4 regions of the Sinorhizobium arboris LMG 14919 genome follow, and region 2 is predicted to be linked to each of the others. Evidence: predicted binding sites of a transcription regulator. Region 2 holds the regulator's gene; each other region holds the start of a gene.

Region 1 (7,852 bases), on a different contig from region 2:
TCTCCTCGGACGGCTCAACCATCGATCCACCGTACTGAGCGTGCTCAACATGTTCAGCCGCGAAGAGCGCATCATGGCGATCGGTGCGCTCGAGCGGCTCGGTATCGAACAGACCGCCCTTCAGCCGGCCGGCACGCTCTCGGGCGGGCAGCAGCAGCGTGTCGCAATCGCACGCGCGCTGATGCAGCAGCCGAAGGTGCTGCTTGCCGATGAGCCGATCGCATCGCTCGACCCGCTCAATGCCAAAATCGTGATGGACGCGCTGCGCGACATCAACGAGCGCGACGGGATCACCGTGATTACCAATCTGCATACGCTCGATACTGCGCGAAACTATTGCGAGCGGATCATCGGCATGGCGCATGGCCGCGTCGTCTTCGACGGGCAGCCGAAGTATCTGACCGCCGCCGCGGTCGCGGCGATCTATGGCGCGGACACGGCGATCGAGGAGTCGATGACCTCGACCAGCATCAATATCCCCGCGGAAGCCCCGCGGGAAACAGCATCGGCCGGCTTGAAGCCGCTGGCACTGGCCGGCCCTTAAGGTCCGCCGCGATCGAATGCCCGCGTCAAGGGCGCCATTTCGAAACCGAGCAAAACCCGGGCGCGTCCGGGAAAACGGGAGAACGAACCCAATGCTTAAAAAAGCACTTCTGAGCGCCGTCGCGCTCTTCGCCCTCGTCGGCCATGCACAGGCCGAAGACCTGAAGGAATTCCGCGTCGGCATCATCGGCGGCGAAAACGAAGCCGACCGCCTGCGCAACTACCAGTGCCTCGTCGATCAGCTCCCGGCAGCCATCGGCGTCGAAAAGGTCTCCCTCTTCCCGGCGGCAGACTATGACGGCGTGATCCAGGGCCTCCTCGGCGGCACGCTCGATTACGCCGAACTCGGCGCCTCCGGCTATGCCAAGATCTATCTCGCCAAGGCTGATGCGGTCGAGCCAATCCTGACGACCGTACAGACCGACGGCTCCACGGGCTATCATTCGATCATGGTTGCCCGCAAGGACTCCGGCATCACAAAGCTCGAAGACCTGAAGGGCAAGAAGCTCGGCTTCGCCGATCCGGACTCGACCTCGGGCTATCTCGTTCCCCTCGTCACGCTGCCGGAAGCGATCGGCGCGCCGGTCAAGGAATATTTCGGCGAGACCGGTTTCGGCGGCGGCCACGAAAACCTGGTGCTTGAAGTCGTCAAGGGCACCTTCGATGCCGGGACGACCTTCGGCTCGGGCGTCGGCGAGTTCAAGGACGGCTACACCTCGGGCAACCTGCGCAAGATGGTCGACAAGGGTATCGTCGACATGAACGACCTCGTCGAACTGTGGAAGTCGCCGCTGATCCCGAACGGCCCGATCGTCGTGCGTACCGCATTGAACGACGACATCAAGGCCAAGTTCAAGCAGTTCATGATGGATCTGCCGAAGACCGACGCCGCCTGCTTCTCCGCCATTCAGGGCGGCGAGTTCACCGGTTTCGTCGAGGTCAACAGCGATTTCTACAAGCCTATCATCGACGCCCGCAAGGCGACGATCGGCGGCTGATCGCCAAAACGCGCCGTTCTGAGCCGGCCGCCGAGCTGCGGCCGGCATTCGCCTATCGGGCACTTGCAGCCGCCCGCTCCGGATCGTCTCGATGAAACGATCCGACTTTTTGAACCGACGCACTTCCTCTTCCCCGGAAGCGCTCTAGAGGCCGGCCCCTGCCGGAAACCCAATGGCCACTTCCGTGACAACACGGCACCTCAGCGAGAAAGGCGCCCTTATCGAGCGCCACTGGCAGGAGCTCAACGATCGACGGCGTCTCTACACCTGGCTCGGTCTCGCATTTCTTGGGCTGACGCTTTTCAGTTCGCTCTGGTTCGCGAACGAGTCGAACGCGGGCAAGTTCTTCGACCGGCTGCCGCACTTCTTCGATTTCGTCGGCCATCTCATGCCGCGCGATCCGATAGAGATCGTTCGCGCCCTTTTCGATCTGCCTTCGCCCTATGACGACGGCAGCTTCAAATATAATTACCCGGATGGGCGCCTCTATGTGACCGAAAGCCTCTACATCCCGGAATATGTTCACAAGATGCTGGAGACCGTGAACATCGCCATCTTTTCGACTGTTATCGGCGTCTTCTTCGGCTTCATCCTGTGCTTCCTCGCCGCGAAGAATCTCATGCCCAATCCCTGGATCAGGGGCATCGTCCGCCGGCTGATGGAAATCCTGCGCGCGTTTCCGGAAGTCGTCATCGCAGGATTTTTCCTGGCAATCCTTTCGCTCGGGCCCATTCCCGCCATCGCTGCGGTCTCGATCCACACGATCGGCGCGCTCGGCAAGCTGTTCTTCGAGGTGGTCGAGAATGCCGACATGAAGCCGGAGGAAGGCCTGCGTGCCGTCGGCGCCAACTGGATCGAGCGGGTCTGGTTCGGCATGGTCCCCCAGGTGCTGCCCAACTTCACCAGCTATTTTCTGCTCCGACTCGAAATCAACGTGCGCGCCTCCACGATCATCGGCGCCGTCGGCGGGGGCGGCATCGGCGAACTCCTGCGCCTGTCGATCGGCCAGGGCCATGAAGCAAAGACGCTCGCGATTGTCCTCCTGCTCTTCGCCACGATCTTCGCCGTCGATCAGTTCTCCGCCTGGCTTCGCCGCCGTCTCGTCGGCGACCAGGCGTTCCAGCTCGCGCAGTAGGACCGCATCATGATTGCCTCGACCAACCTCGATGCGCGCGAAATGCAAGCCATTGCAGCGCGCCACCCGCATCTCCTGCAGACGTCGGCCGCCAAGCGGCGCCGCACGGCACTGATAGCCGCCGGCGTCGTTCTTTACATGGTGTTCAGCTGGTGGTTCTTCTCGATCGGGCACGTGCTCGCCAATGCCAATTGGGGGATTGCCGGCACCTATCTCGCCGACTGGGTATCCTACGAAGTGCGTCCTGAGATCGCCATCGAGCCCGATGGGTCGATGAGCGTGTCCTTCGGGCGCAACTCGCCGCTTGGAGACGATCCGAACCCCGAATGGGTCGCGCTCGAAAAGCAAACGGTCACGCGCACCGTCGCCGTGCCGGCGGCCGCGGCGCAGGTCCAGAAGCCAAAGACCGCCTCCTCATTCAGCTTCATGGCGCCGAACGCGGCGCGCGGCGGTGACACGAATTCGACGCCGCAGGAAGATCTCGCCACGACCCGCACCGAAGAAGTCGTCACGCATGCCCTGGTGAAGTTCGATAGCTCGACGCGTATCGACGTCGCCGAAAAGCGCGTCACCGTCACGCATGCCGGCGAGACGCTCGTGCTTCAGGTCGACGGCGCGGACAGGGTAACGCCGGAGGGATCCCTTCCCTCCTGGGCGATCCAGAAGCGGCCGGGCGAGAAGGTGACGCTGTCCTTCGGCGCTACCGGCTGGGCCGAAGTGGAGGGCGATGAGGTTTCCATCCGCAACCGCTTCTTCGGCTGGGTGAATTTCCTGTTCGACACCAACTCGCCCTTTTTCGGGAAGTCCTATAGCGAAGTCGCCTCCCTGATCGTCTCCGGAGAACGAATCGATCCGGCGCGCTCCAACCTCTCGCTTGCCTGGAACAACATCCTCTACAACGCGGAATGGCAGCATCTGGACGTGTGGACTAAACTCCTGCAGACGATCGTCATGGCTTTCGTCGGAACGCTTTTTGCCTCCTTCATCGCCTTCCCGCTTTGCTTCCTCGCGGCACGCAACATCACGCCGAGCCGGGTCACCAACCAGCTGGTGAAGCGTTTCTTCGACTTCCTGCGGTCGGTCGACATGTTCATCTGGGCGCTGTTCTTCACGCGCGCCTTCGGGCCGGGGCCGCTCGCGGGCATTTCGGCGATCTTCTTCACCGACACCGGCACGCTCGGCAAGCTCTACTCCGAGGCCCTCGAGAACATTGACGACAAGCAGCGTGAGGGCGTCAAATCGGTCGGCGCCGCGCCGGTCGCCGTGCAGCGCTTCGGCGTGCTGCCGCAGGTCCTGCCGGTCTTTGCCAGCCAGGCGCTCTATTTCTGGGAGTCGAACACGCGCTCGGCGACCATTATCGGCGCCGTCGGCGCCGGCGGGATCGGACTCAAGCTTTGGGAGGCGATGCGTACCAATTCGGATTGGGAAAACGTCGCCTATATGGTACTGCTGATTTTGATGGTTGTCTTCGTTTTCGACGGCATCTCCAACGTGTGCCGCTCACGCCTGATGGGGCGGAAGGCACACTGATCCGAATTGTGCAGCCTGCCGATTTCATCATGATGTTGTCATGCAAATGGGCTAGCTGCGCATTTCATCCCGCGAATTATCGACTCGGGCAAAATGCCTTGAGGCGACTGATGAAGAGAGTGTGAACCCGTGCGCTACGCAATCTACTTCGCGCCGCCGTCCGATGACCGGCTGTCGCAGACCGCTTCCCGTTGGCTGGGACGCGACGCGTTCACCGGCGGCGCCCTTGACTGCCCGGAAAATCCGGCAGTAGGACGCGAGGAGCAGATGGCTTTGACGACCGAGCCCCGGCGTTACGGCTTTCACGGGACACTGAAGGCACCGTTCGGGCTCACCTCCGGCCGCAGTGAGTCCGACTTGATCGCGGCTTTCGACGAGTTCGCGGCGGAGATCGAGCCGTTCGAAGTGCCGAAGATCGCCTTGCATCAGATCGGCCCCTTCTTCGCGCTCGTCTCGGCTGAGCCTTGCCCGCCCCTGCAGCGCCTCGCGGACCAGGCGGTTCGCCGCTTCGAGCCATTCCGGGCGCCGCTCTCGGAAGCCGATCTCGCCCGCCGCAATCCGGAGAGGCTTACGCAGCGTCAGCGCGAGTACCTGGCGGCATGGGGCTACCCATACGTCTTCGAGGAGTTCCAGTTCCATCTGACGTTGACGGGGCCGGTGCCGGAAGAAATGCAGCGCCCCATGAGACAGGCGCTCGAGACGGTGTTCGCCGAATTCATCGGCAAGCCGCTTGCCGTCTCGACGATCGCGCTTTTCGCCGAAGAACGCCGCGGCGCCCCCTTCACCGTCCATTCCCTGCTGCCGCTCGGCGGCGCATCCGAACGAAAGATAGCATGACATGCCCAAAGAACAGGTTTTGACCAACGCCCGCATCGTTCTGGAAGACCGGATCCTCGACGGTTCGGTGCTGATCCGCGACGACAGGATCGCCGACATCTCCGAAGGGGCGAGTGCCACGGGCGAGGATTTCGAGGGCGACTACCTGCTGCCCGGGCTGGTCGAGCTGCACACCGACCATCTCGAGGCGCATTATTCTCCGCGCCCCGGGGTTCGCTGGCTGAAAATCGCGGCCATCCAGGCCCATGACGCCCAGGTCGTAACCTCCGGCATCACCACCGTTTTCGATTGTCTGCGCCTGGGTTCGGACGAGGACAGCGGCTTTCCGAAAGGCGAGATGCGAAGCATGGCCGATGCGCTCGCCCAAGCCAAGCAAGAGGGCCGTTTGCGGGCCGATCACCTGATCCATCTGCGCTGCGAAGTGTCGACCGCCGACGTGCTGGAGCACTATGAGGACTTCCGGAACGACCCGCAGGTCCGTCTGGTTTCACTGATGGACCACGCGCCCGGGCAGCGCCAATTCCAGACGATGGACCAGTACACGCTCTATTACAAAACCAAGCGCGGCCTTACCGACGACGCCTTCGCCGCATTCATCGAGCGTCAGCAGGCGCTCTCGGCGCGCTATGCGACACCGCATCGAAACGCCCTCGCAAAAGCCTGCGCCGAGCGCGGCATCACGGTCGCCAGCCACGACGATGCGACGGTCGAGCATGTCGAAGAATCGATCGGCTACGGCATTCGCCTCGCGGAGTTCCCGACAAGCTTCGAGGCGGCGGAAGCCTCGCACCGCGCGGGTCTCAGCGTATTGATGGGTGCGCCCAATATCGTGCGCGGCAAGTCGCATTCCGGCAATATCGCCGCGCGCGATCTCGCGAAGCGCGGCGTCCTCGACGTGCTTTCTTCCGATTACGTTCCCTTCAGCCTGATCCATGCGCCTTTCATACTGGCAGACGAGGTCGAATCGATCGGGCTTCCCGAGGCCATTGCGATGGTGACGGCGACGCCCGCCCGCACAGTTGGGCTCGAAGATCGCGGCCGGATCGCCGTCGGGCTCCGCGCCGACATCGCGCGCGTTCGCCGGCCGGAGGGCATACCGGTCGTCCGCTCCGTCTGGCGCGAAGGACGGCGTGTCGCATGACCGCCGCCGAGCGAGGATCCGGAACGCTCATCGTCGTCGTCGGTCCGAGCGGCGCCGGGAAAGACAGCGTCATGGGCTTTGCCGCCCGACATTTCGCGCAGCGCCCCGACATTCTCTTCGTCCGGCGGGCGATCACGCGGCCATCGGATGCGGGAGGCGAGGTGCACGAAAGCGTGTCCGCCGCCGAATTCGAGGAGATGAACCGGAGCGGCGCTTTCGCCGTTTCCTGGCAGGCGCATGGGTTGAGCTACGGCATCCCGGCCGACATCGCCGAAAAGATCGCAACAGGCATGACCGCGATCGTAAACGGCAGCCGTGCCGCCCTCCCCGCCATTCGCCAGGCGTTCGGTGCGATCGCCGTTGCCGTGATCACCGCCGAGCCGCCGGTGCTGGCAAAACGGCTGGCGGAACGCGGCCGGGAGAGCGAGGAAGACGTGCTGCGCCGCCTGACCCGGCAGGCACCCGACGTCATCGCCGATCCCGACGTAACGGTCATCGACAACAGCGGCAGGCTGGATGTGGCCGGCCGGCAATTCGTTGCGCTGGTCGAACGGCACTCAGCCAGAAGTCATCACCCTGCCTGAAGAAAGGCCGAGCGGTTGGGAAACTTTTATCCCGGCCCGCCCTGTGCCAAGGCCTCCTCCTCTGCTTCCTCGATCTTCTTGACCATGGGCAGGTCCGCCGCGGCGGCGATAATGGAGTCGAGGAGCCCGGGAAAGCGGATGTCGAGATCGTCCCGCCGCAGCGTGATCAACCGGCTGGTACCGGAGACCTCGGTACGCGTGATGCCCGCCTCGCGCAGCTTGGCAAGATGATAGCTGATATTCGTCTTGGAGCCGAAATCCGTGAAGTTCAGGCACATGGTCGGCCTACCCTCTCGGCGGGCCAGATAGCCCACGATCGCCAGGCGCGTCGGATCGCCGAGCGCCGCGAGGACATTGGACAAGATGATCTGATCGGCGATGGGATGCGGTAGGGTCATTGAATCAACGATTGCTGATTTCGGGATATTGACACGACGAGCAACGAAGTTCAATAGTTCAATATCCTTTGAACTAAGGGGATCTCCCCATGGACAAGCGCATCATCTGGCTCGCCGTTGGCTCTTTCACAATGAGCACGGTCGGCTTCGTCTTTTCGAGCCTTCTTCCGTCTATCGCCGCCGATACGCACACGACCATTCCCCATGCGGGGCATCTGATCACCCTGTTCTCGCTTTCCTATGCCATCGGCGCGCCGCTGCTTTCGGCACTGGCCGGCGCGGCGGACCGGCGTCGACTGCTGGTGGCTGCAATGCTCGTCTTCGTCGTCGGCAACGGCATCGCGGCGATGAGCGTCTCCTTCACCACGCTGCTGCTCGCCCAGATCGTGATGGGAATGGCAAGCGGCCTCTTTGCTGCCACAGCGCAAGCGACGGCGGTTTCGCTGGCAGGACCGGAACACCGCGCACTGGCGATCTCCATCGTGGTGGGCGGCACCACATTCGCCGTGGCGCTTGGCGCGCCGCTCGGCGCGCTGATCGCCGCCTTCTGGGGCTGGCGCGGCACGTTCGGGACAGTCGCGCTGGTTGGGCTCACCTGCGCTGCCATGCTCTGGCTTCGCCTGCCGCGGGGCCTCAACGGAACGAAGCTGACGATGTCCGAGCGCTTCGGCGCCATTGGTCGTCCG
Region 2 (7,852 bases):
GGGATTGTGGTCATGACCTTTCCAAAAAACTCTTTACGGGATGCGCACGGAAACCGCTCGCTTCCCCTTCGTGTCGGCACGGCCGCCCAAGTGCACCGGCGGGCACCGGTACAACCGTCCGCCATTCCATTTGATCCCGTCATGGACGAATTTCTCCGCCGGCACGAGCCTGGAAACGCCTTGAGTTTCCAGGTGGGCGATGCCCGGCGTGGGCGGCTGACCGATTTGAAGATCGGAGCGCCCGCTCCCTACAACGCCGCGCATCCTGTCCGACGCGCAAAGATCGCTGTAGCACTTTGACCTGCTGCATGCTTTGTCCCTGAATCGGCTAGGATTCGAAGAAACATGCAGTAGATCGTGTCGTATGGAGCCGATTTCAAGTGACGCCCAGGCACTGCCCGCCTCTACCCCTCAGACCACGCCCATGCACCAGGCGAGGATCGACTTCTGCGCGTGCAGCCGGTTCTCGGCCTCGTCGAAGACCACGGATTGGGGACCGTCAATGACCTCATCTGTTACTTCCTCCCCGCGGTGCGCCGGAAGGCAATGCATGAACAGGGCGTCCGGCGCCGCGTGCTTCATCAGCGCGCCGTTGACCTGATATGGCTGGAAGACGTTGTGCCCGCGGGCGCGATGCTCCTGGTTCATCGAAATCCAGGTGTCCGTGACGACGCAGTGGGCACCGGCAACCGCCTGCTCCGGCTCGTGGCTGAGCAGGACCTCGGCTCCGTTGTTGCGCGCCCAGTTCAGGAACTTGTCGTGCGGTTCGGAGCCCAGCGGCACGGCCATGTTCATGCGGTAGCCGAAACGCGCCGAACCTTCGATCAGCGAGTGGAGCACGTTGTTGCCGTCGCCGGTCCAGGCGATCGTCTTGCCTTTGACCGGGCCCCGGTGCTCCTCGAAGGTCAAAATATCGGCCATGATCTGGCAGGGATGCGTATCGTCGGTGAGCCCGTTGATGACGGGCACGGTCGCATGCTCTGCCATCTCCAACAGCCGGCGGTGGTCGGTCGTGCGGATCATGATCGCATCGACGTAGCGCGACAGTACCTTCGCCGTGTCGCCGATCGTCTCCGCTCGGCCGAGCTGCATTTCGGTGCCCGACAGAAACAGCGTCTCGCCGCCAAGCTGGCGCATGCCGACATCGAAGGAAACGCGCGTGCGGGTGGACGGTTTCTCGAAGATCATCGCAAGCATCTTGCCGGCAAGCGGCTTCTCGGCGGTCCCTGCCTTGGTCGCCGACTTGCGGACGCGGGCATCGTCGATGATGGTCCTGAGGTCGGTGGCCGTCATGGCTGAGAGATCGAGGAAGTGTCTGGTCATGCTGCCTTTTGTCCTGTCGTAGAATCCGTTTGTCGATCCCGCTCGGGTCGGTTCGAACCGAAGCGTTCGGGCGCTCAAGCCGCGGCGTTGCCGCTCTTCCCGCGCACCGCTTCCGCGGCGCGCTCGAGCCGCGCCAGACCTTCGCGCGCCTCGGCGGCGGTGGTGATCAGCGGCGGCAACAGGCGCAACACGTTTTCGCCGGCCGGAACGGCGAGCAGTTTCTCGGCGCGAACTGCCTTCAACAGGTCCGCCGAGGGCACCTTCGCCTTGATGCCGAGCATCAGCCCGTCGCCGCGGATTTCCTCGATCACATCCGGAAAACGGTCCTTCAGCGAAGCAAGCCCCTGACGGAAGACGAGAGCCACCTCGCGCACCTGATCGAGAAAGCCTTCGGCAAGAACCACGTCGAGCACGGCGTTTCCGACCGCCACGGCCAGCGGGTTGCCGCCATAGGTCGAACCGTGCGTGCCCGCCACCATGCCGGCGGCCGCCGCTTCAGTCGCAAGGCAGGCGCCGAGCGGAAAACCGCCGCCGATGCCCTTGGCGACCGCCATGATATCCGGCGTGATACCTGCCCATTCATGGGCGAAGAGCTTGCCGGTGCGCCCGACCCCGGACTGGACCTCGTCGAGGATCAGAAGCAGGCCGAACTCGTCGCAGAGTTCGCGCAGTCCCTGCATGAACTCCTTCGATGCCAGCCGAATACCGCCCTCGCCCTGGATCGGCTCCACGAGGATCGCTGCGGTTTCGTCATTGATCGCGTTCTTGACTGCCGCGATGTCGCCGAAGGGAACCTGATAGAAGCCCGGCGCCTTCGGTCCGAAGCCTTCGATGTATTTCTGTTGCCCGCCGGCGGCGATCGTCGCGAGCGTGCGACCATGGAAAGCGCCTTCGAAGGTAATGATGTGGAATTTCTCCACGTGCCCCTTGGCGAAATGATAGCGCCGTGCGGTCTTGATCGCGCATTCGAGCGCCTCCGCACCCGAATTGGTGAAGAACACACGGTCGGCGAAGGTGACCTGGGTCAGCCGCCGCGCAAGGCTTTCCTGCCCCGGAATCTCGTAGAGATTGGACAAATGCCAGACCTTGTCGGCCTGCGCCTTCAGGGCTTCGACGAGATGCGGATGAGCGTGGCCGAGTGAGTTCACGGCGACACCGGCTGCGAAGTCGAGATAGCGGGTGCCATCGTCGGCGATCAGCCAAACGCCTTCACCTCGCTCGAAACGCAACGGCGCGCGCAGATAGGTGTCGTAAAGCGGCGTGGTTGCGGTCATGTCGAACTCTCCTTCATTCCGGCAGCAGCTCGGGTTCTTCGGCCCGGTAAAAATCAAAAATGCCGCCTCGCGGCGGCGAGAGGCACTATTCCCATTTCGCACCGCAATGTCAACAAAACCAAGGTTTGCAGGCGCTTGCAGATACCGATTCCGAACCGTGAAAAAATCGCGCCTTGGGACTTGCAAAAATGCAACGCTCCGACAGCAAGTTGGGGAAAACCACGAAATCGATTCGGCGCGATTCCGGCGACTCTTGCCACGGAGTCACCCTGCCGGTAGGTTAATATTCAATTACTAGACGCATGCGGCGGACCTAGTCACCAAAAGTATTATCGCGTTGAATCTTCGGGCTTTTCCCGGGGAGCGGTGACGGATTCCGCCATCCCAACGCCGAGAACGGGGAGTGCAGAGATGAACTGGACTGACGAGCGGGTCGAGAAACTGAAGAAGCTGTGGTCGGAGGGCCTGAGCGCCAGCCAGATCGCGGCGCAGTTGGGCGGCGTCAGTCGCAACGCGGTCATCGGCAAGGTTCACCGCCTGAGCCTGCCCGGTCGCGCCAAGGCCGGCGGAAATGCGACCGCTGCTGCCCGCCCCAAACGGGCGACCTCCGCGCCACGCGCACCGAACTACGCCGCGCGTTCGGTAACGCGCACCGTGACCCGGACTGCCGGCGCGACAGCGCTCAAGGAAGAGATCGCAGTCGACCTGGCGATCGACCAGGAAATGGAACTCGACAGCAACATCGTCGTGCCGATGTCGCGGCGGCTGGAACTCACCGAGCTTACCGAACGCACCTGCAAGTGGCCGATCGGCGATCCGCTCAAGGAAGAGTTCCACTTCTGCGGCAACGAATCTCCGGAAGCCTCTCCCTATTGCACCTATCACGCCCGGCTCGCCTACCAACCCTCCGCCGAGCGCCGGCGCATGCGCTAGATCACGATGATTTTAGGTCTGGTCGACCTGAAATCATGAACGTAACGGTTTCCGTGCGAAGTGCGCAGTTTAGTTCAATGCATCAGAGCGTTTCGCCGCTTCAATGAAGCAGTGGACCGCTCCCAGGCGCACTCGACAACGAACAAAATGGGGCCGGAAGGGCCCCTTTTTCTTGCCATGTCGCAAGCCGGCACGGGCGACATTGGACGCACAGTCCTCAGCTTTCCAGCGAATAGCCCGCGCCGCGCACCGTCCGGATGACGTCCGGCATGTTGGAGAAGTTCAGCGCCTTGCGCAGACGTCCGACATGGACGTCCACGGTCCGTTCGTCGACATAGATGTCATGTCCCCAGACGCCGTCCAGAAGTTGCGAACGGGAAAAGACGCGTCCCGGTGAGGACATGAGGAATTCCAGAAGCCGGAACTCCGTAGGGCCCAGGCGCACTTCACGGCTGCGGCGATGGACCCGGTGCGTCTCCCGGTCGAGCTCGATGTCGCCGCAGCGCAGGAGCGTCGACAGGACCTCCGGCTTCGCTCGCCGGAGCATCGCCTTGACCCTCGCCATCAGTTCCGGCGTCGAGAAGGGCTTGACCACGTAATCGTCGGCGCCGGTGGCAAGGCCCCGCACCCGTTCGCTTTCCTCGCCGCGCGCCGTCAGCATGATGATCGGCAACCGTTCCGTTTCCGGCCGCTGGCGCAACCTGCGGCAGAGCTCGATGCCGGAAACTCCGGGCAGCATCCAATCGAGAATGAGAAGATCGGGCAGGCGCTCCTGCAGGCGGATTTCCGCCTCGTCGCCGCGAAGGATCGTATCCACCTCGAAGCCTTCCGCCTCGAGATTGTAGCGCAGGAGAACGCTCAGGGCTTCCTCGTCTTCGACTACGGCAATCTTCGGCAACATTCAGTAGGACTCCTTCCTACGCACGACGACCGTCATGCCGCCGCGCCTGGTATAGGCCGCGCCAGGGCGGCCGGAACAAAATTCTGCGTAGGCACCGGATGCCGTGCGATTTCAGTCCGTCACGGAACCCAATGTCGACGTCATGTCGTCCTTCGGCCGTTCGCCCTGCGGTTGGGCGCCTGTCGCCATGTAGTAGATCGTTTCCGCGATGTTGGTCGCGTGATCGCCGATACGCTCGATGTTCTTGGCGCAGAAGAGAAGATGCGTGCACGGCGTGATGTTGCGCGGGTCTTCCATCATATAGGTCAGCAATTCCCGGAACAGCGAAGTGTAGATCGCGTCGATCTCTTCATCGCGCTCGCGAATGCTGTTCGCCTTTTCAGGTGAGCGCGAGGCGTAAACGTCCAGGACCTCCTTCAACTGAACGAGCGCGAGCTCGGCCAGGTGTTCGAGGCCGCGCGCGAGCTTGCGCGGGATGCCGGACCCCGCAACGGCGATCACGCGCTTTGCCGTGTTCTTGCCGAGGTCGCCCACGCGCTCCAGGTCGGCCGCGATACGGATCGAACCCATGATCTCGCGGAGATCCGACGCCATAGGCTGGCGTTTGGCAATGGTGACGATCGCCTTCTCGCCAATCTGGCGCTCCGCGTCGTCCAGAATCGCGTCATCGGAGATCACCTTCTGGGCCAGGGCAAGATCGGAATTGACGAGAGCGCGGACGGAGTCCGCAACCATCTGCTCGGCAAGCCCCCCCATCTCGGAGATGCGTCGCGTCAGATATTTCAACTCTTCGTCGAAGGCGGACATGATGTGTGCGTGAGACATATTCGTTTCCTCGGGACACGCGCTGTTCTGAACGGGCTCGGTCGATCTTAAACCGGGAGGGGCGGAAAAGCGCGCCCCTCCGCCATCAGCCGAAGCGGCCCATGATGTAGTCCTGGGTGCGCTGATCGTCCGGGTTGGTGAACATTTTGTCGGTATCGTTCTCCTCGACGAGATTGCCGAGATGGAACATGGCCGTGCGCTGCGAAACACGCGCCGCCTGCTGCATCGAGTGGGTGACGATCACGATCGTGAAATTTGCCCGCAATTCGTGGATGAGTTCCTCGACCTTCGCGGTCGCAATGGGGTCGAGTGCCGAGCAGGGTTCGTCCATCAGGATGACCTCAGGGCTGACCGCGACGGCGCGGGCGATGCAGAGGCGCTGCTGCTGGCCGCCGGAAAGGCCGGTGCCCGGCTCCTGCAGCCGATCCTTCACTTCGTTCCAGAGTCCGGCCTTCTGCAGGCTGGTTTCCACGACCTCGTCCAGTTCGGCCTTGGTGCGTGCCAGACCATGGATGCGCGGACCGTAGGAGACGTTGTCGTAGATCGATTTCGGAAACGGATTGGGTTTCTGGAACACCATGCCGACGCGGGCACGCAGTTCCACCACGTCGATCGACGGATCGTAGATGTCGTCTTCGTCCAGCGTGATCCTGCCGGTCACGCGGCAGTTCTCGATCGTGTCGTTCATCCGGTTCAAAGTGCGCAGGAACGTCGATTTGCCGCAACCGGAGGGACCGATCAACGCCGTGACCGTATTCTCGCGGATGTTGAGGTTCACGTCGAAAAGCGCGCGCTTCTCGCCGTAGTAGACCGACACATCCTTGCCGATCATCTTGTAAGGCACCGTGTTCATTTTCTGGTCAAGAGCCTCTTCGACTGCAGCTTCCGACATGATGTTCATAGTCCTTACCCCACTACCAGCGGCGCTCAAAGCGACGCCGCAAGAGAATTGCCCCGAGATTCATGACGATGAGAAAGATCAAGAGAATGATGATCGCTCCCGAGGTACGCTCAACGAAGGCACGCTCGGCCTCGTTGGCCCACATGTAGATTTGTACCGGCAGCGCCGTGGACGGCTCGAGGGGCGACCCCGGAAAGTCGACCACGAAGGCGACCATGCCGATCAGAAGCAGCGGCGCCGTCTCGCCCAGCGCATGGGCGAGGCCGATGATCGTGCCGGTCAGGATGCCGGGCATGGCAAGCGGCAGCACGTGATGGAAGATGGTCTGCATCTTCGATGCGCCAAGGCCGAGCGCGGCGGAGCGGATCGACGGAGGCACCGCCTTCAAGGCCGCCCGCGTAGCAATGATGATCGTCGGAAGGGTCATCAGCGTCAGCACGAACCCGCCGACGAGCGCCGCCGAGCGCGGCATGCCCGCAAAATTGACGAAAACGGCAAGCCCGAGGAGACCGTAGACGATGGACGGTACGGCCGCCAGGTTGTTGATGTTCACCTCGATCAGATCCGTGAGCCGGTTTTTCGGTGCGAATTCCTCAAGATAGATGGAGGCGGCAACGCCGATCGGCAACGACAGCACGAGGACGATCAGCATCATATAGAACGAACCGAGAAGGGCGACGCCGACACCCGACGCTTCAGGTCGGCTCGATGCGCCGAAGGTGAAGATACCGGTGTTGAAGCTCTTCTTGAGCACGCCGGCCTCGGCAAGCTGATTCATCCACGCGACCTGCTCGTCCTTCACCTTGCGTTTGGATTCGTCGACCGAAAGGTCGATCTGGCCCTTGAAGGCGGAGTCGATGTTCGCATCGGCAAGCAGCGTGACGGGGATCGTCCTGCCGATGACCGACTGATCGGCGACGACGATGTCACGCAGTTGCGTCCGGGCGCTGGCGGAGACCATATCGCTCGCCTGTTTCACCAGCGGCCGCTTCGTCGGATCGATGCCGAGCTGCTTTACCAGAGCTTCGCGCACGAGCAGCGGATAATTGGCGGTGTAGAGCTGCTTCGGATCGGTCGCCCGTTCGTTTTTCGGATCGATCACCTTCTCGGAGAACTCGATCGGCAGCGTGATCGTCGTCTGCTGGAAGGCGGTGTAGCCCTTCGAAACGACGCTCCAGAGGAGAACCGCAAGAAAGAAAAGACCGATGGCGATGGCACCGATTCCGAAGGCACGGAAACGGCGCTCCGCGGCATAGCGGCGCTTGATGCCGATATCGCGGCGGCTTGCGGCGGGGCGGGTGGAGACCCTTGCCGTCGGGGAGGCAAATTCGGTCATTCGTATTGTTCCCGATATTTGCGCACGATGTAGAGCGCGTAAACGTTGAGGCCGAGCGTGATAACAAAGAGCGTGATGCCGAGTGCGAAGGCGACCAGCGTCTGCGGCGAGGTGAACTCGAGATCGCCCGTCAGCTGATTCACGATCTTGACCGTCACGGTGGTCATCGGCTCAAGGGGGTTCAATTGCATGCGCGCGGCAACACCGGCAGCGAGCACGACAATCATCGTCTCGCCCACCGCGCGCGACGCCGTCAGAAGCAGCGCACCGACGATGCCGGGAAGCGCGGCAGGCAGGATCACCTTCTTCACCGTCTCCGAACGCGTCGCCCCGAGGCCGAGCGAACCGTCACGCAGCGC
Region 3 (7,852 bases), 1.5 Mb from region 2:
GGCTGGATTCCTGTGACGAGAACAGGAAATGGGCCAGAAGCCAGAGGACAGAGACGGAGGGGGAGGTTCTGCTGCAGGGCTGCGGCCGGAGCGGATGGTCCGTTCCGGCCGGGACGGTCACAGGCCGGCGCTGTAGAGCTCGGCGTGGGACTTGAAGAAGCGCTCGGTGCTGTAGCGCTTTCCGAACATCATGTCGTGCTGCAGGAAACGGTAGTCCCGCAGCGATGCTGGGATCTTGGGCTGACGCTGCCAGTCGGCGACCTCCTTGCCGTTCTTGCGGATCAGCATGTAACGGTCGAGGACGCGGTAGTGATCGTAGACCTTGCCGAGGAACGCCGTGTAGTAGGGGTGCTCGTAGCCGGCCTGTTTCAGGACTTGATAGGACAGGAAGGCCGGGCTGATCGTGCCGATGTCCTTCTTCGGACCCGTCTTGTTCGACCAGACGACGAGCGGCGTCTCGTGCTCGGCCTTCATCTGATCCTTCGGTCCTTTGCGTTCGGCCGTAAAGCCCTTCATGTATCCGGTGTTGGTATAGACGGAATTCAGCGGCGGCAGGTGATCGCCGAAGAGAACGATGATCGTCTCCCGGTCCCGCTCTTTCGCCCAGTCCATCAGCATCTTAAGGCTGTCGTCGGCCTCCTTGACGCCCTGCGCATAGGTGGCGAGCACCCGGCGATCGGCTTCGGGGAGATCGCCCTCGACCTTGATCGTGTTCTTCGCGTAGCGGTTGGTCTCATAGGGACCGTGGCCCTGCAGGGTCACTGCGAAGAAGAAGAAAGGATCTTCCACTTCGTCCGCCTGGCGGATGATCTCCTTCGTCAAAGACTCATCCGAAGCGAAGATGCCGCGCTTCTGCATAGGCGGCATGTTTTCTTCCGAGCGGAACATGTCGAAACCGAAGGACTTGTACACGGCGGTCCGGTTCCAGAACCATCCCTGGAAAGGGTGGATGGCGCGCGACACATAGCCTTCGCTGCGGAAGAAGGTGGCAAGCGAGGGAATCGGGTTGCGGATATATTGCTGGTAGGGGATGCTGCCATAGGGCAGGAACGCATTGGAAAAGCCGGTCAGCGCCTCGAATTCGACATTGGCGGTCATGCCACCGAACTCCGGAGAGAAGACGTCGCCGCCCTGCAGTTCGCGGATCGTCGGCATGGGATCGGGCGTCAGCTTCACCTTGGGAAGACGGGTAGGATCCCAAAGGGATTCGCTCATCAGCACGATGACGTCCGGCTTACCGCGATGGGTCGTGCCGGCGGGAAGCGGCTTTACCGGAATTCGGTCGATGGCGTCCGCCATGTAGCCGGCCGGCGCGTTTACATTAGCCATCGGGAGGTTGATGGCGAAGGCAAGCGCAAAACCGTTATGGCGGTAATTCTCGGTCTGGTCCCACATGATGGGGATGACCCGGAGCCGGTCACGGACCCACGAGAACTGGTTGTAGTCCATGATGTTCCAGAAGGCGACCAGCAACGGCAGGGCGAATGCGATCCGCGCCAGCCGCTCCCAGCGCGTCAGCCTGGGAAAGTTCTGCCACGCATACCGCAGCAGGATAATGGAAACGACGGTGGCGGCGATGAGCCCGGCAACGATGCCGACCGCGGTCCACGGCCTGTCCTTCACGAGTACCGGCATCAGCTCCATGATCTGCCGGCCGAAAAGAAAATCGGTGGGATAGAGTGGATCGGAGAGGAAGACCTGTTTCTGCTGACTGATGAATGCCGGCACAACGGCAAGCGGCGCAACGAGCAGCGCGGCCTTGTGTTCGCGGCCGAACAGGGCATCGACGCCAAGCAGGGCGAGAAAGAAGACGGCGACCGTGGTCCAGGCCGGACGCATGGGGTCGGTGAAATATGCGACCGTGTCGGGCCAGGACCAGCGCACGATCAGTTCCACGGTGAAGACGAGCGCTATCGCGATCAGAAGCGTGAAGAGCGCACTTCGGACGCCCGACAGAGTTCTGGTGTATCTTGCGGAAGAGCCTTGCCCATCGGCGTAGACTTGAGAGCTGCTCACGGCGGAATCGATACGGGCCAACGGCTTCTCCAATTTCACAAATATTTCACCCTACCGTCATACGACTGTCATCTTGAACAGGGGATGAATGGCGGAAACGGCGCCGTCGTCGCCAGGTTCCTGACGCTTTGAAAGATTTTGTGCGCCGATACTAAGAGGCCGGAATTGTGCGGCTTTTCGGTTTTTTCCGCCCCAGCTTGATTTGTGTGTGGGTTTTTTTCCGCCGGATGCGGTAAGAACTACGCGAACGACACATGCATTCGCTGACGAGAGACGACGGGCCCGCTCATGACCGCACAGAAAGCCGCTCCCTCAACGCTACGGATCGCCGTGGCACAGCTCAATCCGACGGTCGGAGACATTGCCGGAAACATGGCAAAGGCTCGCGACGCGCGGGCGGCGGCGGCGCGCGAAGGCGCCGATCTGCTGCTCCTGACCGAGCTCTTCGTCTCCGGCTATCCGCCGGAGGACCTGGTTTTGAAACCCGCCTTCCTGAAGGCGTGCGAACAGGCGGTGGAGAAGTTGGCGGCGGAAACGGCGGACGGCGGGCCGGGTGTCGTAATCGGCTTCCCCCGGCGGGCCGCCGGGCTCCGGCACAATTCCGTTGCGGTCCTCGACGGTGGCAAGGTCATCGCGATCCGCGACAAGGTCGACTTGCCGAACTACGGCGAATTCGACGAAAAGCGCGTCTTTGACGCGGGTGAGATGCCAGGCCCGGTGAACTTTCGCGGCGTGCGCATCGGAATACCGGTATGCGAGGACATATGGGGCGATCTCGGCGTCTGCGAAACCCTCGCGGAGAGCGGTGCCGAAATTCTCCTCTCGCCGAACGGTTCGCCCTATTACCGCGGCAAGGTCGACGTGCGCCATCAGGTGGTTCTGAGGCAGGTGATCGAGACCGGCCTGCCCATGATCTATGCCAACCAGCTGGGCGGCCAAGACGAGCTGGTCTTCGACGGCGCGAGTTTCGCCTTCAATGCGGACAGGTCGCTGGCCTTTCAGATGAGCCAGTTCGAGGAGGCGGTGGCCGTCTCCGAATGGAAAAGGGGGGCGGACGGCTGGATCTCGGCCAACGGGCTCAAGTCGCGCATACCGGAAGGCGAGGAGGCGGATTACCGCGCCTGCATGCTGGGCTTTCGCGATTACGTCAACAAGAACGGTTTCAGGAACGTCGTTCTTGGCCTGTCCGGCGGCATAGATTCGGCGATCTGTACGGCGCTTGCAGTGGACGCGTTGGGTGAGGAACGGGTTCGCACGGTCATGCTGCCGTACCGCTACACCTCGCGTGAATCATTGCGGGATGCCGAGGCATGCGCCAAGGCGCTCGGCTGCCGCTACGACGTCGTTGCAATCGAGGAGCCCGTCGAGGGCTTCCTGAGCGCGCTCTCCGACGCATTCGAGGGAACCGAAGCGGGCATCACCGAGGAAAACCTCCAGAGCCGTACGCGCGGGACGATCCTGATGGCGATATCCAACAAGTTCGGCTCCATGGTCGTGACGACGGGCAACAAGTCCGAAATGTCGGTCGGCTACGCCACGCTTTACGGCGACATGAACGGCGGCTTCAATCCGATCAAGGATCTTTACAAGATGCAGGTCTACGCGCTGGCGCGCTGGCGCAACGGCACCGTCCCGCCGGGAGCACTCGGGCCTTCAGGCGAAGTCATCCCGCAGAACATCATCGACAAGGCGCCGTCGGCCGAACTCCGTCCCGACCAGACGGATCAGGATTCGCTGCCGCCCTATCCGGTGCTCGACGATATTCTCGAATGCCTGGTCGAGAAGGAGATGAGCACGGAGGAGATCGTCGCCCGCGGGCATGAGGAGGCAACCGTCCACCGGATCGAGCATCTGCTCTACATCGCGGAATATAAGCGCCGCCAGTCGGCGCCGGGTGTGAAGATTACCAGGAAGAATTTCGGCCGCGACCGGCGTTATCCCATCACCAACCGCTTTCGCGACAGGGGGTAATCATGCGCAGTTCGGTGGAGGTCTTCGACATAGCGGCCGGCGAGACGCGCGTCGTGTGGCAGACGGAGCGGCTTGTCGAGGCACCGAACTGGTCGCCCGACGGCAAATTCCTCATCATCAACGGCGACGGCAGGCTCTATCGGCTTGGCTTCGATGGCTCCGAGCCTCAGGAGATCGATACCGGTTTTGCCCGGCAATGCAACAACGATCACGGCATCTCGCCCGACGGCAGCACGCTTGTGATCAGCGACAAGACGGAATTCGGCAGTTCGGCGATCTATCTCCTGCCGGCCGAGGGCGGCACGCCCCGGCTCGTCACGCGCAACCTGCCGTCCTACTGGCATGGATGGTCGCCCGACGGGCGCATGCTGGCCTATTGCGGAATCCGAGACCAGGTTTTCGACATCTACACGATTCCGGTCGAAGGCGGGGAGGAGCACCGCCTGACGCGCGGGGAAGGCCGCAATGACGGGCCGGACTGGTCTGCGGACGGAGAATGGATTTATTTCAATTCGAGCCGTACCGGCCGCATGCAGATCTGGCGGGTGAGGCCGGACGGCAAGGATGTCCAGCGTATCACCGACAGCCCTTATGGCGACTGGTTTCCGCATCCTTCGCCGGACGGCAGACGCCTGCTCGTGCTCTCCTATGACGGCGATGTCTTCGATCACCCGCGCGATCTCGACGTGCGTCTCCGCCTGATGGACCCGGACGGCGGCAATGCTCGCGTACTGTTCGAACTCTTCGGCGGGCAGGGGACGGTGAACGTCCCGAACTGGTCTCCGACCGGTGATCACTTTGCTTTCGTTCGCTACGAACCGGAGCGCTGAGCGGCTGGACAAGAATATGGCTGCGTGCTAGCGATCGTGTCGTTCGCAGGGCGCACCCGATCCGCGGGAAGGGCAAAGCCCACCTGTTTCACTGAACTTGGTTGCCACACCTCTTTTCAGTCTGTGGGCGCGGATACCGGACGTGAATGAAAGGAGGTCTTTCATGATCACGCGCGATCTTCCCGCGAATGCTTCCCTCGAATCCATCCGCAAACAGGCGCTCTAAAGGCTGGTGATCCCGCAGGGCGCCAGCGGGCTCTGCCCTGTTTCAACGAACCAGCCGCAATCGGTCTCCAGGATGCCCAATTGGTCATTGCCCGGGAGTTCGGCCTCTCCAGTTGGAAGCGATTGAAAACACATCTCGAACGCGCGCAACCGGGAAAGCCCGCGACCGAACAGCTCGCTAACCGTTTTCTCGCTTTGGCGACCGCGCGTCAGGCGACGGGCACGTTGTAGGGAGTAATTACCTCAACGGCGGACAGCCGGCTTCCGCCCAACTTCTGGCCAGCGCCGTTGCGTCGCGCGAGAATGGCCCGAAAAGTCGTGCGGGCGTCGCTGCGCAGGTCATGATGCAGGACAAAATGGATCCGGCGCTGGCGCAGCAGCACCAGATTGTCCTGGTCAAGGTCATGGGCGATGAACAACGCGCAGTCGCGGCCGAGGCGCTCGAAGGCGGCCAAAACGGCGTGGTTCCCGCCGCCGATCGAATAGGCGGCATTGATGTCGGCGTCTGCCGCAAGCGCCTTGGCGGCAAGGACACCCGTCTCGGCGTCCCTGCCATAGCCTTCGCTGATCTCGACGATGCGTATTGCCGGATAATGTTCGCGCAGCACGCGGCGAAAGCCGATCTCTCGTTCTTCCTCGCCACGAAAGCGGCTGCTCGAAATGGTGACGAGCACGGTCGCGGCTTGACCGGCGAACCGTTCGCCGACGAGATAGGCAGCCGTCTCGCCAGCCGCGCGATTGTCGGCTCCGGCATAGGCGGAACGCGCCGAGTTCGGCAGATCGGTGACAAGCGTGATGACCGCAATTCCCGTTTGTTCGAGGCGGGCGACAGCACCGATGATTTCGGGCACATCCGGTGCCTTCAGCACGACGCCGTCGGTGCCGCGCAGGCGGATTCGATCGAGCAGCTGGGCGATGTCGTGCGGCCGCATAGTCTCGGCGAAGTGGAAGCGGCAACGGAAGGTCGTCGGCATGAAAGTCGGTGCCTCGGTTTCGAATGCCTGCCTGACCGCCTCGGTGAAGCGCTCCGGTGCCTCCATCACGATGTCGATGGCGCGCTTCTGGCCGAGAATTTCCGATACCGATTGCTGCTTCTCCAATTCGCGGATTGCCGCCTGTACGCGGGCTGCCGTCTGCCGACGCACGCCGGGACGGTCATTCAGGACGCGATCGACGGTCGCGGTGCTGAGTCCCGCCTGAAAGGCGATATCCTTGACCAGAAACGGATGAGCCAACGGCGATCTCTCCTGATGGCTTTTTGATGGATATCTGCTCTATATCACAATCTCACGCCGCCTATAGTCGGGGCATTGAAGTTTCCTGGGAGGAACGAAATGAAGACCGACAACAATGCCCGCGAGCGGCTCAATCGTGTTTGGCTAAGCGAGGATGCCTGCGATATCGAAGCGTTTCGGGCAGAAGTGGAGCGCCAGACAGACCTTGCTGACTATCCCTACGCGCTCGCCTGCGAGAAAAATGTGCTGATCTATGACAGCGCCAGCCTGACTGCCGCCTGCGCCACGGCCGACGGGCGCCGCGCCGCCCTGGCCGAGATTTGTGAGGTGCTTGCGGGCGGCCCCGGCGTGGCCGTGTTCAAACGCGCCTATGCCGACACAGCCGTCATTGATGCCGCAAGCCGCATTTTCGATGCCATCATCGATGAGCAACGCCGCACCAACAGCGGCGGCGGCGACCACTTCGCCAAGCCCGGCGCTAACGACAGGATCTGGAATTCACTCGAGAAGCACTGCCTGAAGGACCCTGAGAATTTCGCGGCCTATTACGCCAACGCCATCATCGCGCTCGTCAGCGAAGCCTGGCTTGGTCCGAATTACCAGATGACGGCGCAGGTCAACCGCGTCAATCCCGGCGGCGCGTCTCAATCGCCGCATCGCGACTACCATCTGGGCTTCCAGACCGCGGCCGCTATAGAGCAGTATCCGGCACATGTGCACAGGCTTTCGCCGGTCCTGACCCTCCAGGGCGCGGTCGCCCATTGCGACATGCCGATCGAAAGCGGGCCAACTCTGTTCCTCCCCTATAGCCAGACCTATCTGCCCGGATATCTCGCTTTGAAACGGCCGGAGTTCAGTGCCTATTTCGAACAGAACCACGTGCAGTTGCCGCTGGAGAAGGGCGATGTCGTGTTCTTCAACCCGGCGCTTTTTCACGCAGCGGGCAGCAACCGGTCTGCCGGGATCAGGCGTGTGGCCAATCTTCTGCAGGTATCCTCCGCCTTCGGCCGGGCGATGGAAACGGTGGATCGCGAACACATGTGCGTCGTGCTCTTCCCGGCTCTGAAAGTCCTTGCGGCCGACGGCAAGCTCACGCAGGACGAAATTGCCAATGCAGTTGCCGCGTGCGCCGAAGGTTATTCGTTCCCGACCAATCTCGATCGTGATCCCCCGGTTGGCGGTCTGGCGCCCAGGACGCAGGCACAGCTGATGCACGAAGCGCTCGCCGGCGAATGGAGTGCTGAAGCGTTTGCCGAGGCGCTGGCTGATCAGGCGGCGAAAAAGCTAAGCTAAACCACCTTGGCTCAATGCACGGCCATTAACATTTCAAAGGGAGGAACAGGATGAGCACGGACCAAGCCGGACTGGACGGGAAGATCGCCATCGTGACAGGGGGCACGCAGGGGCTCGGTGCCACGATTGCCGCACTCTTCGCGGAGCGTGGCGCCGCCGGCGTCGTCATTTGCGGGCGCAACGCGGCGAAAGGCGAGGCGAAGGCTGCCGAGATCGCCGCGGCGACCGGTTCGAAGGTCGTCTACGTACCGGCGGATCTCGAGCGGGTGGAGGATGCCCGTG
Region 4 (7,852 bases), 630 kb from region 2:
CGACGCAGCTCCGGCCGGAAACATCCGTCACGATCAAGGTCCAACTGCCGCCGTCGGCTGCATAAAGTTCCATGACCGCTTGCGGGTTGATCTGCCCGACTGCGGCCTGCTTTTCTTCATATTGCCGGGTAAGCAGCTCGATGACCTGCGATCGCTCGGCGCAATTCACAACGCCCTGTGAATCTGCCACATGGGGGTAGGCCGTCACCGCCGCCGTCAGCAGGACGGCAAGAGAGAGGCCGCGGACCACTTTGCGTACCATGACGCACCTCCTTTCGCCGGGATGTCCCGGCGGAAGAGGATTTCCGCTGACCTGTTCCGCCGCCTACCGGCATTCGATGGTCGACACCTTCTCGCGACAAAGAGATGTCGCCATCTGAAGAGTGTGACGGAGGCGGGATTACATGTCATTTTGCTAATTTATAGAGCGTAACCCGTCCCATCACACGAGCATCGATGCTCGGGTAACGATCCGCCCACAGGGGCCGTTCCATCGGCCTCGCTCATTTTTTCTTCATCGCCGCCATCAGCGCCGCGCCGAACGCGCCTTGCGCCGGCTCCTGCGGTGTTTGCGACCGAGCCGGACCGCCCCGATGGCCGCCCTTCGCCGCCACCCCCCTCGCCTCGCGGGACGTGTCGGCGCCGCCCTCCTTGCGCATGGAAAGGCCGATGCGCTTGCGCGCGACGTCGACCTCGGTGACGCGCACCTGCACGACGTCGCCCGCCTTGACGACCTCATGCGGATCCTTGACGAAACGGTCGGCCAGTTGCGACACGTGGACGAGGCCGTCCTGGTGCACGCCGATATCGACGAAGGCGCCGAAAGCTGCGACATTGGTCACCGTGCCCTCGAGCCGCATGCCGACTTTCAGATCCTTGATGTCGTCGACGCCCTCCGCGAAGGTGGCCGTCCTGAAGCTCGGGCGCGGATCGCGACCCGGTTTCTCCAGTTCGGCCAGGATATCCTTGACCGTCGGAAGGCCGAAGCGCTCATCGACGAAAACACGCGGATCAAGCTTTTTCAGTTCGGCGGTGTCACCCATGAGCGAGCGCACGTCCCGGCCGCAGGCCGCAACGATCTTCTTGGCGACGCCATAAGCCTCCGGATGCACGGCCGACGCGTCGAGCGGCTCGGAACCGTTCGGAATCCGCAGGAAGCCGGCACACTGCTCGAAAGTGCGGGCGCCGAGACGCGGCACTTTCAATAGCTCCTGGCGGCTGGCGAAGGGACCCGTCGCGTCGCGATGCGCGACAATCGCCTCGGCCGAGGACTTGCCCAACCCCGAGACGCGCGCCAGCAGCGGCGCCGACGCGGTGTTGAGATCGACGCCGACCGCATTCACGGCATCCTCCACCACGGCATCGAGCGAACGGCTGAGCTTCGACTGGTCGACGTCGTGCTGGTACTGGCCGACGCCGATCGATTTCGGTTCGATCTTGACGAGCTCGGCCAGCGGATCCTGCAGCCGGCGGGCGATGGAGACCGCACCCCGCAGGGAAACGTCGAGCCCCGGAAATTCGGCTGCCGCCGTCTCGGACGCGGAATAGACCGACGCGCCCGCCTCGGACACGATCACCTTGGTCGGCTTCGGCGCCGGCATGGCGCCGAGCATATCTGCGACGAGTTTCTCTGTTTCACGGCTACCGGTACCGTTACCGATTGCGATCAGTTCCACCTTGTGCTTGCGCACGAGCGCCGCGAGCTCCGCCTGTGCGCCGCGAACGTCGTTCTTCGGCGGAAAGGGGTAGACCGTGCTCGTGTCGAGCAGCTTGCCGGTCCCGTCGACCACGGCAACCTTGACGCCCGTGCGGATGCCGGGGTCGAGGCCCATGGTCGCGCGCGAACCCGCGGGCGCTGCGAGCAGCAGGTCCTTGAGGTTGCGCGCGAAGACGCGGATGGCCTCCTCTTCGGCCCGCTCCCGCAGTTCGCGCATCAGATCCAGCGACAGCGAGAGCGAAAGCTTGACGCGCCATGTCCAGGCGATGACCTCCAGCAGCCATCTGTCGCCGGGCAACCGGTCGCCGACATTGTAGGCCGCGGCGATCATCCGCTCGGTCGGTCTCTGCGAAGCCGCCGCTTCCGGATCGACCACGATATCGACCGACAGGACCTCTTCGTTCCAGCCGCGCAGCATCGCCAATGCGCGGTGCCCGGCCACCGTCGCCCAGCGCTCGGAGTGGTCGAAGTAGTCCGAGAATTTGGCGCCGGACTCCTGCTTACCGTCGACGACCCGGGCGCGCAGGAAGGCTGTTTCCCGCATGTGGCTCCGCAGCCGCCCGAGAAGGTCGGCGTTTTCGGTCATGGCCTCGGCGATGATGTCGCGGGCGCCATCGAGCGCGGTCTTGACGTCCGGCACATCGGCGGTGAGGAAGGCTGCCGCCCGTTCGGCCGGCGCGATCGAACGATCGGAAAGTATGGCTTCGGCCAGCGCACCCAGACCACGCTCGCGAGCGATCTCCGCTTTGGTGCGGCGCTTCGGCTTATAGGGCAGGTAGATGTCTTCGAGTTCCGCCTTGGTGGCCGCACCGGCGATCTTGCCTTCAAGCGCGTCGGTCATCTTGCCCTGGCCGCGGATCGAATCGATGATCGACGTCCGCCGCGCTTCAAGCTCGCGCAGATAGGTGAGCCGCTCGGACAGGACACGCAGTTGCGTATCGTCGAGACCGCCAGTGACTTCCTTGCGGTAGCGGGCGATGAACGGCACGGTCGCCCCGCCATCCAGCAATTCGACGGCGGCCGCGACCTGGGCGGCGCTCGCCTTGATTTCGCTGGCGATGATGACGGCGATGGGCTTTGCAGTCATGACCATTCTCTCGTTCCGTTTCCTGTTTCGGGACCGGACCATAATGGCGCAGACCATCAAGGCCAAGTGAAGGCCTGCGGCCGTCTGGGCGAACTCCACAGAAGATCATGAGAGATGCTTGCCCCCCGCAAGCGGAGCGAGGGGAGAGTGCGTGGCTGCCGAGACTCCCTTTCGTCCCGCCTGCGGTAGAAGACCGGCAAGCGGACAAGGGACGAAATGGGCCCAGAGCGTAATGCTCCCCTGCACTAAACCGCAACGAGTTCCAGCCGTTCGCGGGTCTTTTCGAACTCCAGCAATTCGCGCTCCCTGATGGCGATGTAGTCGCGCGACACCGGCACCGTCGCGAGAGACGGCGACAGCTGGAGCTGGAAGATGAAGTGCTTGTCGTAGAGGAAGGCCGTCTCCGAGGCGGCGAGATAGAACTCCCACATGCGGAAAAAGCGTTCGTCATAGAGCCTGACCGCCTCCTCCCGCTGCGCCACGAAACGCTCGCGCCAGGCCCTCAGCGTCCATGCGTAATGCAGCGGCAGGATTTCGATGTCCTTGACGAGCAGGCGATTGCTCTCCACCGAGGGCAACACCTCAGAAAGGGCTGGAATATAGCCGCCGGGGAAGATGTATTTCTCGATCCACGGGTTGGTCGCCCAGGGCTTGTAGATCTGGCCGATCGAATGCAGCAGCATCACTCCGTCGGGCTTCAGCAGTTCTTTCATCTTGCGGAAGAAATTGCCGTAATTGCCGATGCCGACATGCTCGAACATGCCTACGGAAACGATGCGGTCGAATTGCCTTCCCTGCATGGTGCGATAGTCCTGCAGCTCGAACCGCACCCGGTCGGAAAGCCCGCGCCTTGCCGCACGCTCACGCGAAACCTTCAACTGCTCTTCGCTGAGTGTGATGCCCGTAACTTCGACCCCCGACGATTCGGCGAGATACATCGCCATGCCGCCCCAGCCGGAACCCACCTCCAGGACTTTCTGACCGGGTTCGAGCAAAAGCTTTGCCGCTATGTGCCTCTTCTTGGCGCGCTGCGCCTCGTCCAGCGAGATGCCCGGCGGATGGAAATAGGCGCAGGAATATTGCCAGTCCTCATCGAGGAAGAGATTGAAGAGCTTGCCGTCCAGATCGTAATGATGGGCGACGTTGTAACGGTTGCGGTTGACCGGCAGCCGGCTCTTCATCTGCTGGCGCAATATATGACCCAGCGCGACGATCGAATTGGTAAAGGTTGCCGCCTTGTCGAGATCATTGCTCTTGACGATGGACAGCACGTCGAAGATGTCGCCCTCCTCCACAAGAACGCGACCGTCCATGTACATTTCACCGAATTTCAGTCCTGGATCGTAGAGGACGGCTTTTTCCGCTCCGGCATCAACGAAACGAATGGCCGCGGGCTTGCCGGTACCATCGCCCAGAACCACCTTTTCACCCGACGAGAAAACGACCGTAAGCTTGCCTTTCTGGACAAGCCGGCGAAGTAGCTTCAACAATCCCGCATTCATATCCTACCTCAGCTCAGACCTAAACGGACCATCGGTTCCTTCACGGGGTGGAGCGGGTGAGCGGCTGGTCGGCTTCGGGGCAGAGACGGGCGGCGATGCTTGGAAGCGCGCAGCCACGTCCGGAAGCGGCGAGAAACCGGCTCGAGCACGACCTGACGGTTTCCGCCGGGTCCTCGCGAAACGAGGCGGGACCGTCTGCGGCAATTCGTCAGGCCAGCCCATCGGGCTCCTATCCATCAGAACTTCCATTAACTTAGCCGTGTTCGGCGGTTATTCAATGGGGCTTTTTTGTGGCCCCTCAAAGATTTATTTCCTTAGTAAGTTCGAATTCACTGACTGAAGCCCATCCGCAGCGGGTGCAGACGGCGCGCTCCCGGGTGCCCGCAGGTGCGCGGGTCCGAGCGCGCGGCCGGGGGTGACAGGGCGATGCCAATCCGTGTAACACTTTGCACACCGGCCGGTAACATCGTCACGCCACATTATCGCGGCAAGCCCGACGCGAGAGGAGGATACACGATGAAGAAGATCGCCGCGATTGCGCTTGTCGTCGTCGCCATCGTCTGGCTTCTCAATACGTCGCTTTTGGCGCCGCCTCCCTCCGGCAATGCAAAGATCCTCGCCCATCGCGGCATCCACCAGGTTTTCGACTCGAAAGGTCTCGACAATGAGACCTGCACCGCCGAGCGCATCGAAGCCCCGCGTCACAGCTATCTCGAAAACACCATCGACTCGATGCGCGCGGCGATGGAGATGGGCGCCGACGTCGTCGAGCTCGATGTCCATCTGACGCCCGACAGACAGTTCGCCGTTTTTCACGACTGGACGCTCGACTGCCGGACGGATGGGAGAGGCGTGACCGAAGAAACGCCGATGTCCGAGCTGAAGACGCTGGACATCGGCTATGGCTATACGGCCGACGGCGGCAAGTCCTTCCCGTTCCGCGGCCAGGGGGCCGGCCAGATGCCGACGCTGACGGAGGTCTTCAAGGCCCTGCCTGAGGGCCGCTTCCTGATCAATTTCAAGAGCGAGCGGCGGGAGGAAGGCGCTACCCTGGCCGTGCTCCTCCGGTTTCATCCGGAGTGGCGCAAACAGGTATTCGGCGTCTATGGCGGCACTGCACCGACGCAGGAAACACTCCGGCTGGTTCCGGGGCTTAGAGGCTATGATCGACAGTCCACGCGCGCCTGCCTTGGCCGATATGCCGCCTATGGCTGGACCGGCATCGTACCGGACGCCTGCCGCGACACGCTGATCATGGTTTCCAGCAATTACGCACCATTTCTGTGGGGATGGCCCGACCGGTTCGCGGCCCGCATGCAGGCCGCCGGCAGCGAAATCATCCTGCTTGGCCCTTATAGCGGCGGCGATTTCACCTCGGGCATCGACAGCGCCGATGATCTCGCCTCCGTTCCCGAGGGCTTTGCCGGCTATGTCTGGACCAACAGGGCGGAAACAATCGCCCCCCTTCTCGGCAAGCGTCCCGCGGCAGCGACCGATCAGGCTAATCGCCAGTAGTCGAGACCCGGGCAAGCTTTCGCTTGCGCTGATTACCATATGTCGATATATCTCGACATATGGACGCACACGACACCATCGCGGCCTTCGCCGCTCTCGCCCAGCCGACGCGGCTCGACGCGTTCCGATTCCTGGTCAAGCATGAACCGGACGGACTCCCGGCAGGCGAGGTCGCGCGGCTTCTGAACGTTCCACACAACACCATGTCGACCCATCTCGCGCAGCTGCAGCGCGCGGGACTGGTGACCACTCGGCGGCAGAGCCGGTCGATCATCTACCGCGCCGACCTCGATGGATTGCGCCGCGTCGTGAGCTTTCTGCTCAAGGATTGCTGTGCCGGCCACCCGGACGTTTGCGCGCCGCTCGTCGCAGATCTCGCACCCTGCTGTTCGCCAAGGGAGGAAAGCCGTGCCTGAACCCATCTATAATGTGCTCTTTCTTTGCACCGGCAACTCGGCGCGTTCAATCCTCGCCGAGGCGATCATGAACGCTGAAGGCAAGGGCAGGTTCCGCGCCTTTTCGGCCGGCAGCAATCCCAAGGGGACGGTGCATCCGCTCGCGCTTCGGGAGCTGCAAAACATCGGCTATCCGGCCGAGGGCTTCAGCTCAAAGGGCTGGGAGGTGTTCTCCGCGCCCGGTGCACCGGAGATGGACTTCATCTTCACCGTTTGCGACAGCGCCGCAGGAGAGGCCTGCCCCGTCTGGCCGGGCCATCCCATGACCGCGCACTGGGGTGTGGCCGATCCCGCCGCCGTTGAGGGCAGCGAGTTCGAAAAGGAAAGGGCCTTCGCTGAGGCCGCGCGATTTCTCAAGAACAGGATCATGGCTTTCCTCAGCCTGCCGCTTGCCTCGATAGACCGCATGTCGTTGCACAGCCATCTCTCCGAGATCGGCAAGATGGACGACGAAGCCACGGATCGGAAGATTTGATGCAGGAGTTCGATCTGACACGACGCTGCATCGCAGAGGCGCTCGGCACCGGTATTCTCGTCGCGGCGGTCGTCGGATCGGGGATCATGGCCGACGCGCTGACAGCCGACGACGCCTTGGCGCTCGTTGCCAACACCATCGCCACGGGCGCGATCCTGGTCGTGCTGATCACGATGTTAGGCCCGCTGTCCGGGGCGCATTTCAACCCGGCAGTCTCGCTTGTCTTCGCGCTCTCCGGCAGTCTCACGCGGCGGGAGTGCAGCGCTTATGTCGTAGCGCAAGTGGGCGGCGCCGTTGCCGGGACTGCCCTCGCCCACCTGATGTTCGACCTTTCACCGCTCGACATATCCGCGAAGGTGCGCACCGGTCCGGCGCAATGGCTTTCGGAGGCGGTCGCGGCCTTCGGGCTCGTCGCCGCCATACTTGCCGGTATACGGTTTCGTCGTGAGGCCGTGCCGTGGCTCGTGGGCCTCTACATCACGGCCGCCTACTGGTTCACCGCATCCACGTCCTTCGCCAACCCCGCCGTGGCACTGGCGCGCTCATTCACAAACACCTTTTCCGGGATCCGCCCGGGCGACCTGCCGGGATTCGTACTCGCCGAACTGTTCGGGGCCGTTTGCGCGCTCGCGCTGATGCGATGGCTCTTCCAGCCGGCCCGCCCCATGACCGGAGCGGGATGAGGAAAATCTGTGCGGATTCCGCCCCACTCCCGCGTCTCGACCATCAGAATCGATCGCGTTCAGGATCAGGTCTGTCCGACCTGAAATCGTCGTGATCAGCCACCCTTCCCAGGAGACCGCATCATGAACGTCACCATCTACCACAATCCGGCTTGCGGCACCTCGCGCAACACGCTGGCCATGATACGTAATGCTGGCATCGAGCCGACCGTCGTCGAATACCTGAAGACGCCCCCTTCACGTTCCGAGCTTCAGACGCTGATAGCCGCCGCCGGGCTGACGGTGCGCGAGGCTGTTCGTGAAAAGGGCACGCCTTTTAACGAGCTCGGCCTGGACGATCCGTCGCGCACCGACGAGGAACTGCTCGACGCAATGCTCGCGCATCCGATCCTCATCAATCGCCCCTTCGTCGTGACGC

The links. The regulator PhoB, encoded in region 2, activates phosphate uptake and scavenging genes when phosphate is short. The targets are predictions, from matches to a motif close to TGTCATNNANCTGTCAT.
Region 1: a site for PhoB is predicted at 4,232-4,248, ahead of SINAR_RS0103340 (DUF1045 domain-containing protein). Genes of this name have one in related genera too.
Region 3: a site for PhoB is predicted at 2,072-2,088, ahead of SINAR_RS0119580 (LTA synthase family protein). Genes of this name have one in related genera too.
Region 4: a site for PhoB is predicted at 4,722-4,738, ahead of SINAR_RS0115170 (glycerophosphodiester phosphodiesterase family protein). Genes of this name have one in related genera too.

What each region holds. Positions count from the first base shown of each region.
Region 1 covers NZ_ATYB01000008.1:570,103-577,954, forward strand. The annotation lists gene phnC (phosphonate ABC transporter ATP-binding protein) at 1-544, shown strand, start outside; gene phnD (phosphonate ABC transporter substrate-binding protein) at 636-1,541, shown strand; gene phnE (phosphonate ABC transporter, permease protein PhnE) at 1,714-2,676, shown strand; gene phnE (phosphonate ABC transporter, permease protein PhnE) at 2,686-4,206, shown strand; gene SINAR_RS0103340 (DUF1045 domain-containing protein) at 4,336-5,043, shown strand; gene SINAR_RS0103345 (alpha-D-ribose 1-methylphosphonate 5-triphosphate diphosphatase) at 5,045-6,184, shown strand; gene phnN (phosphonate metabolism protein/1,5-bisphosphokinase (PRPP-forming) PhnN) at 6,181-6,768, shown strand; gene SINAR_RS0103355 (ArsR/SmtB family transcription factor) at 6,795-7,166, opposite strand; gene SINAR_RS0103360 (MFS transporter) at 7,256-7,852, shown strand, end outside.
Region 2 covers NZ_ATYB01000014.1:225,344-233,195, reverse strand. The annotation lists gene argF (ornithine carbamoyltransferase) at 412-1,323, opposite strand; gene SINAR_RS0112195 (aspartate aminotransferase family protein) at 1,398-2,597, opposite strand; gene SINAR_RS0112190 (GcrA family cell cycle regulator) at 3,009-3,530, shown strand; gene phoB (phosphate regulon transcriptional regulator PhoB) at 3,748-4,431, opposite strand; gene phoU (phosphate signaling complex protein PhoU) at 4,543-5,256, opposite strand; gene pstB (phosphate ABC transporter ATP-binding protein PstB) at 5,342-6,157, opposite strand; gene pstA (phosphate ABC transporter permease PstA) at 6,171-7,493, opposite strand; gene pstC (phosphate ABC transporter permease subunit PstC) at 7,490-7,852, opposite strand, start outside.
Region 3 covers NZ_ATYB01000014.1:1,714,399-1,722,250, reverse strand. The annotation lists gene SINAR_RS0119580 (LTA synthase family protein) at 118-2,037, opposite strand; gene SINAR_RS0119575 (NAD+ synthase) at 2,305-3,987, shown strand; gene SINAR_RS0119570 (TolB family protein) at 3,990-4,817, shown strand; gene SINAR_RS0119560 (LacI family DNA-binding transcriptional regulator) at 5,252-6,277, opposite strand; gene SINAR_RS0119555 (phytanoyl-CoA dioxygenase family protein) at 6,377-7,570, shown strand; gene SINAR_RS0119550 (SDR family oxidoreductase) at 7,621-7,852, shown strand, end outside.
Region 4 covers NZ_ATYB01000014.1:853,980-861,831, reverse strand. The annotation lists gene SINAR_RS0115185 (hypothetical protein) at 1-262, opposite strand, end outside; gene SINAR_RS0115180 (Tex family protein) at 504-2,810, opposite strand; gene cfa2 (cyclopropane-fatty-acyl-phospholipid synthase) at 3,050-4,306, opposite strand; gene SINAR_RS0115170 (glycerophosphodiester phosphodiesterase family protein) at 4,823-5,821, shown strand; gene SINAR_RS0115165 (ArsR/SmtB family transcription factor) at 5,881-6,237, shown strand; gene SINAR_RS0115160 (arsenate reductase ArsC) at 6,230-6,751, shown strand; gene aqpS (aquaglyceroporin AqpS) at 6,751-7,434, shown strand; gene arsC (arsenate reductase (glutaredoxin)) at 7,558-7,852, shown strand, end outside.